3 regions of the Rothia sp. LK2588 genome follow, and region 2 is predicted to be linked to each of the others. Evidence: riboswitches for the same ligand, from Rfam matches in the RefSeq annotation. Region 2 holds a riboswitch; each other region holds the start of a gene.
The links. A riboswitch is a leader RNA that binds a small molecule or an ion and turns the genes downstream of it on or off. The one in region 2 is predicted to bind thiamine pyrophosphate.
Positions count from the first base shown of each region.

Region 1 (2,260 bases), 340 kb from region 2:
GAACAATCGAGTGGGACATGTGGGAGGACGACTGGACCGTGGTCACCCGCGATCGTAAGCGCACCGCCCAGTTCGAACACACCCTCGTGGTCACCGAGGACGGGGCCGACATCTTGACCCTGCCCACGATCTCCTAACCATTATCATTCACTCGCCGCCTGCTGGCGGCCGCCCTCAGAAAGAAGCTATGAGCAACACCATTGTAGAAACCGTTGAAGGTCAGACCGAAGTTTTCAAGCCGAACCCCGAGGACCTGGCGATCGGCATCGATATAGGCGGCACCGGCATGAAGGGCGGTGTCGTCGACATCCGCACCGGCAACCTGGTCTCCGAACGCTTCCGCATCCCCACCCCCTCGCCGGCTACTCCCGAGGCCTGCGCCGAGGTGGTCGTCCAGATCGTCGAAGAGCTGCAATCGCGCGAGCTCGCCCCGGCACCGGATTCATCGATCGGCATCGACTTTCCCGCCGTGGTGAAGAACGGCATCACCCTCTCGGCGGCCAACGTGGACGAATCGTGGGTGGGCGCTGACCTGGAAGGCATCATGTCTGCCGCGCTGGGCGGCCGCCGCGTGCATGCCCTCAACGACGCCGACGCCGCCGGTTTGGCCGAGGCTCACTACGGTGTAGGACGCGACCACGGCGGCCTCATCGCGGTCATCACCTTGGGCACCGGCATCGGTTCCGCACTGATCAACGAGGGAAATCTGATCCCCAACACCGAACTCGGTCACCTGGAGATCGACGGTCACGACGCCGAGTCGCGCGCCTCCGCCCGCGCCCGCGAGCGCGAGGACCTCTCGTGGAAGAAGTACGGCAAGCGCCTGCAGCGCTACTTCACCCACGTGGAGATGCTCTTCTCCCCCGATCTCTTCGTGATCGGCGGGGGTATCTCGAAAAACCCGCAGAAGTTCCTGCCCTACTTCGAAGATGACGTTCGCACCCCGATCGTAATGGCGACCCTGCGTAACAATGCCGGCATCGTCGGCGCCGCCCTCTGGGCTGCCGGTTGGGATCACACCAACGACTAGGGCGATAGCTCTCTGCTATCATGAGCTGTGACACACGGGGTGCTCCCTACCGTGGGGAGCTGAGATAACACCCGTCGAACCTGATCTAGTTAGAACTAGCGAAGGGATTGTGACATGGCTCAGTCATATCTGCATACTTCTTCAACGACCGCGCACGCCGAGGGTTCTCGGCCCGCGGTCGCTCGCGTTTTATCGATCGCGGGCACAGACCCTACCGGCGGTGCAGGTTTGCACGCAGACCTCAAATCGATTGCGGCCGCCGGCGGGTACGGCATGGGGGTGGTGACCTCGCTGGTGGTTCAAAACACGCGCGGGGTGCAAGAGATTCACACCCCCGACCCCGAGTTTCTCACCGCCCAGTTGCGCGCTGTCAGCAACGACGTGGTCATCGACGCGGTCAAGATCGGCATGATCGCAGACGCACCCTCGACGCAGGCCGTCATCGACTGGCTCGACGAACTCCCCGAACAGATCCCGGTGGTCGTCGACCCGGTGATGGTCGCCTCCTCGGGCCACGCGCTGGCCGAGTCTATCTCAGGCGAGCTGTTGCGCCGCGCCACCATCATCACGCCGAACCTGATCGAGCTGGCCCAGCTGGTGCAAGAGGAGCAGGCGGGGACCCGTGATGAGATGGTGGCGCAGGCTCAGCGCTTGGCGGCGTTCACCGGGGTGCAGGTGGTGGCCAAGGGCGGGCACCTCAGTGGCGAGGACGACCGCGACAACCTGTTGGTCGATGCCACGGGTATTCGAGCACAGGCCCCTTCACCAGTGGTACACACGACCGCAGCGCACGGCACCGGATGCTCGCTCTCCTCCGCCATTGCGACGCGTCTGGGTGCGGGTTACTCCGCCCAAGACGCGGTGGCCTGGGCGACCGCCTGGGTGCGCGAGGCCCTAGAGAACGGCGAGGCGTTGCAGGTGGGTTCGGGCAACGGACCCATCGATCATTTTCACCGCCTGCGGCGTCAGGCGGAGTTCTCGGATCAGCGCCCGCGCGTGTTCCGCGATGTCCCGGCGCCGCAGGCCGTGGTAGCCCCCGCCGGGCCGCACACCGAAAGGCTGTGGTCACTCACCGGGCATTCCCTCCACCGATTTGGAACGGAAGGGTTCATTCCCGCTCTCGTCAACGCGACCCTCGATGAGGAGCAGTTCCGGTTCTATATCGGGCAAGACGACTATTACCTCTCCGTCTACGGGTCGGTGCTGGCACGGCTGGCGTCGCTGGCGGAG
Region 1 covers NZ_JAYWLS010000001.1:820,290-822,549, forward strand. Annotated here, with positions in the region: gene map (type I methionyl aminopeptidase) at 1-137, shown strand, start outside; gene ppgK (polyphosphate--glucose phosphotransferase) at 188-1,030, shown strand; TPP riboswitch at 1,056-1,155, shown strand; gene VVR12_RS03875 (bifunctional hydroxymethylpyrimidine kinase/phosphomethylpyrimidine kinase) at 1,145-2,260, shown strand, end outside.
Region 1: it holds a riboswitch for thiamine pyrophosphate, as region 2 does, so the genes downstream of both, VVR12_RS03875 (bifunctional hydroxymethylpyrimidine kinase/phosphomethylpyrimidine kinase) here and thiO (glycine oxidase ThiO) in region 2, are expected to answer to the same signal.

Region 2 (2,260 bases):
GCAGGGAACCTGACGGAACCCGGTTTCCTCTCTGAGCGCTTGAGCGTACCCGGAGCACCAGCGATTGGTCGTGAGACCGGCCTGTTCCAGGGCATCCGTGCGGGTGTCGAAACCGATGAACCCCTCGGGGTGCAACGGTACGCGGTGCAGGTGCCCGGTGGGCTGACCGTTCAGTAGCGGTTCGATGACGACCGTGGGGGAGCGGTCGACCCATTTCAGGTCGCGAAAGAGGACCGCCTCACAGGAGGAATCGGCGGCCGAGGTCGGATCGGAGGGGAAGAGAAGATTCTGCACAGGGCAATTTTAGGCAAACAGGTCAAATCGGCCTCGCCCCGGGGAAGACGGGCCCAACGCTTAGCCAGCCAACGCCGCGACCAACCGCTGTGCCGCCTGGCGGGACTCCGTCGCCTCGGTGATCGCGCGGACCACCACGATCCGGTGCGCCCCGGCGTCCAGCACCTGCGGGCAGGTCTCGGGGTTGACCCCTCCGATCGCGAACCACGGTTTGGCGGGTTTCTTGTCCGCCACATAGCGCAGGTAACCCAAACCCGCCGCAGCGCGCCCGGGCTTGGTGGGGGTCTCCCACACGGGCCCGCAGGCGAAGTAGTCTACCTCGGGGTTATCGATCGCCTCATCGGCCTGCCCGGGGGCATGCGTCGAGCGGCCAATGATCACGTCCGGGCCCAAAAGTTCGCGCGCCTGGGCGGGGGAGAGATCGTCCTGGCCCACATGGAAGACGTCGGCGCCGACCAGCGCAGCGATATCGGCGCGGTCATTGACGGCAAACAGCTTGCCGTGACGGGCAGCCACCCGCTTCAAGATCAGCAACGCGGCGATCTCCTCCGCAGCCGAAATCTTCTTATCCCGCAACTGGATAATGTCGACACCGCCGGCGTACGCGGCATCCAAAAACTCCTCAAGGTCCCCACGATCGGCGCGGGAATCCGTGCAGAGGTACAGGCGCGCGGCATTCAACAACTCCACCCGCTGCCCACGCCCCCGGCCCACACCACCACCGGGCATAACGCCACCGCTCACCGCGGGCTCCTGCCCAGCACGGTCAGTACCTAGGGGAGTCCCATCATTCAACGTGTCATGTTCAGTCATCGAAGACCCTACAATCTTTCCATCAGTGATCGGGCGGGTTTATAGTGAAGAGAACCTACGGGAGCCCCATAGCGGGCTGAGAGGGCGAAAAGCCGACCGTCGAACTTGATGCGGATCATGCCGCCGAAAGGAAGTGTTGCCCATGGGCGCTACCCTCTACAACCCAGCCGATAGCGACGCCGCTATCCACCAATCTACACCCGCGCCCAACACCCCACCAGAGCACACCGACATCCTCATCATCGGCGCCGGCATCATCGGCCTCACCACAGCCTTCCGCCTTCAACGGGCCGGACGCACCGTCACACTACTCGACCCCGCACCCGCCAGCGAAGCCACCCGCGCCGCCGCCGGCATGCTCGCGCCCGCCTCCGAAGTGCAGTTCCGCCAAGAACCCCTCGTACCCCTCATGAAACGCGCCGCCGAACTCTACGCAGAACTGGCCGCCGACGTCCAACACACCACAGGGGAGAACGTCGGACTCCGCGACACACCCACCCTCGTCTGCTCTTACGACACCGCAGACAAACAAGCACTCACCGAACTCGCCGACTACCAACGCGAACTCGGCCTCGAAACCACACCCATCAGCATCCGCGCCGCACGCACCACCGAACCGGTACTCTCCCCACGGCTCACCGGCGCCATCCAAATCACCGGCGACCACCAAATCAACCCCCGCTGGTTCGCCAGCGCCCTCGCCAACCACCTCACCGGCGAGATCCACCCCGTCACCGCAACCGGCGTCCTGATCGCGGACGCCCCGCACCCCACCGCGCGCGCCGTCACCTGGCGAGACCAAACGGGGAACCCCGGCACCACCACCGCCGAACACATCATCATCGCCAACGGGCTCGGCGCCACAGACCTCCACGGCATCCCCGAGGTCTCCACGTTGCCGCTGAGACCCGTCTACGGGGACGTACTACGCCTACGCATACCCGAGAACCAACGCCCCTTCCTCACCTCCACCGTCCGCGGGGTCGTCCGCGGCAACCCCGTTTACATCGTGCCCCGCGAAGACAACACCCTCGTCATCGGTGCCACCTCCCGCGAAGACCGCCTTCCCGGCATCAACGCCGGCGGGGTCTACCAGCTGCTTCGCGACGCCCACGACCTCATCCCAGCCATCACCGAACTCGAACTCTACGAA
Region 2 covers NZ_JAYWLS010000001.1:483,116-485,375, forward strand. Annotated here, with positions in the region: gene VVR12_RS02305 (hypothetical protein) at 1-294, opposite strand, end outside; gene thiE (thiamine phosphate synthase) at 355-1,023, opposite strand; TPP riboswitch at 1,155-1,256, shown strand; gene thiO (glycine oxidase ThiO) at 1,250-2,260, shown strand, end outside.

Region 3 (2,260 bases), on a different contig from region 2:
TTCGAGGTGAGGTACACCGTGAACACGAAGGTGGTCATGATGGCGTTGAAGGCCGCCGATCCCATGTCCCATAGCGCCCAGGCCGTGATCGTCGAGCGTTTCGCCGGGTGCGGGGTGGAGCCGGAGTCACGGGCAGAGCTTGGTTCTCGGCTCGTGGCGGAGACGCGGTGAGCCTCCGGGGTGGGGCGGCCGTGCGGGCGGGAAGAGGAGCGCGGTGAACTCATAGGTTTAAGCCTAACGGTCTCCGGGCGCTCGCGGCCGTGCGGCACCCGATGTGGCGGGCGGGCACGAAAAAGCTCCCGCCCCGTGAGGGAGCGGGAGCTTGATCGGTGCGGGGAGAAGAATTAGATCTCCTTCTGACCGCCGCGAGCCTTGTTCTTCGCCTGAGCCTTTGCTGCGGCACGAGCCACGAAGACCTTGATCAGGGTGCCGGTCATACCGGAGATAGCAGCCCAGATCAGGATGTCGCGCCAGCGCTCATCGTCTTCGGGGTTGTTCTGCGGGGGCTCGTTGCCGGTGACCTTGCGCCAGGTAGCGGTCAAAATCTTGTTAGCCAGAGCCACGCCGCCCAGCGATGCTGCGGAGCTGACGATCTGAATCGGGTTCATATGAAAACGTCCTTTGGTTCGGTTTTTGAAAGGATACGAGTCTCAGAATATCCCCAACCGCTCTCTCAATCCATCCACACGCCGCACCGGCATGACACCGCCGGGTCTCACGGCGTAGACTAAACACCACACGTTTTGAATTTGATACGTGAGAAACGACAGGGGAGCACCGCCCGGTGCTGAGAGTGCGTACGCAGACCCTCGAACCTGATCCGGTTAGTACCGGTGGAGGAAGTCGAGTTCTCCAAGTCCACGGTTGTCCGTGGCCCCCTTCCATGCTCACTGGAAGGCAGATCAGTTTCATGGCCTCAAGCCACCAGTCATCGCGCACCGTCGGCGCTCGCATCGACGCCGCGGACTTCGGCTGGCACCATCCCACCCGCGAACACCCCTCTGTGCACGATCTGAACTTCACCATCGCTCCCGGCGAGAAAGTGCTGTTGCTGGGCGGCTCGGGTGCGGGTAAGTCGACGGTGTTACACGCTATGGGCGGATTGATGCACGACGAAGACGGCCAGTCTCAGCTGGGTCAAATGAGCCTCAACGGTCAGCCCTCGCACGAGACGCGCGGCGTGTCGGGCCTGATGCAGCAAGATCCCGAATCATCGGTGGTGCTGGCCCGGGTCGGTGATGACGTCGCGTTCGGCCCCGAAAACCTGGCGGTGCCCCGCGACGAGATCTGGACGCGCGTGGTGGCGTCCCTGCGCGCGGTCGGCTTGGATGACCTGGCGCTGAATCACCCCACCCACGCGCTTTCCGGCGGGCAGAAACAGCGGCTCGGGCTGGCCGGGATCCTGGCCATGCACCCCGGCGCGCTGCTGCTCGACGAACCCACCGCCAACCTTGACCCCGCCGGCGTGACCGAGGTGCGCGACGCCGTCTTGGCCGCGCAGGCCGCCACCGGGGCCACCCTGGTGGTCATCGAACACCGCGTGGGCGTGTGGGCCGAGCACATGGACCGGGTGATCGTGCTGGGACCTGAAGGCATCACCCACGACGGTTCCCCCGAAACCGTGTTGGAACAGGCCCGCGAAGAACTCATCGCCGCCGGTGTGTGGCTGCCCGGGTACGTCCCGCAGGTTCCCGAACGCGCCGAGAACCCCGGCGAGGTGCTGTTGACCGCCCGCAACCTGGGCATCACCCGGCAGAACCCCACCCGCGCACAGCTCAAACAACGCGCCCGGTCGTTGGCCGCCGGGGACGAACCGCGGTTACCGCTACCTACCGTGACCAGCGGCATCGACGTGGACGTCCGCGCCGGCGAACACCTGGCCATCCTGGGGGACAACGGTGCGGGGAAGTCGACGCTGGCGCTCACCCTGGCGGGTCTGCTGGCACCGACCGAAGGCACCCTGGAGGCCACCGACACCCTGCGCACTGACCAGCAGGGTGAGTACGCGCCCCGCCTCGGGGCCGACATCTTCTCCTGGAAACCCGCCGACCTAGCCTCCCGAGTGGGGCTGGTCTTTCAGGAACCAGAACAGCAGTTCCTCAAGGCGACCGTGCGGGAAGAACTGGAGTTTGGCCCCCGCCACCTGACCAAGTTGCGCCGTGAACCGCTCGACGAGGCGGAACTGGCGAGGCGCACCGAAGAACTCATGAGCCGCCTGCGGCTGGGGCACCTGGCCGAGGCGAACCCGTTCACGCTCTCC
Region 3 covers NZ_JAYWLS010000004.1:333,285-335,544, reverse strand. Annotated here, with positions in the region: gene VVR12_RS10145 (MFS transporter) at 1-224, opposite strand, end outside; gene VVR12_RS10140 (DUF4235 domain-containing protein) at 345-608, opposite strand; TPP riboswitch at 759-859, shown strand; gene VVR12_RS10135 (ABC transporter ATP-binding protein) at 911-2,260, shown strand, end outside.
Region 3: it holds a riboswitch for thiamine pyrophosphate, as region 2 does, so the genes downstream of both, VVR12_RS10135 (ABC transporter ATP-binding protein) here and thiO (glycine oxidase ThiO) in region 2, are expected to answer to the same signal.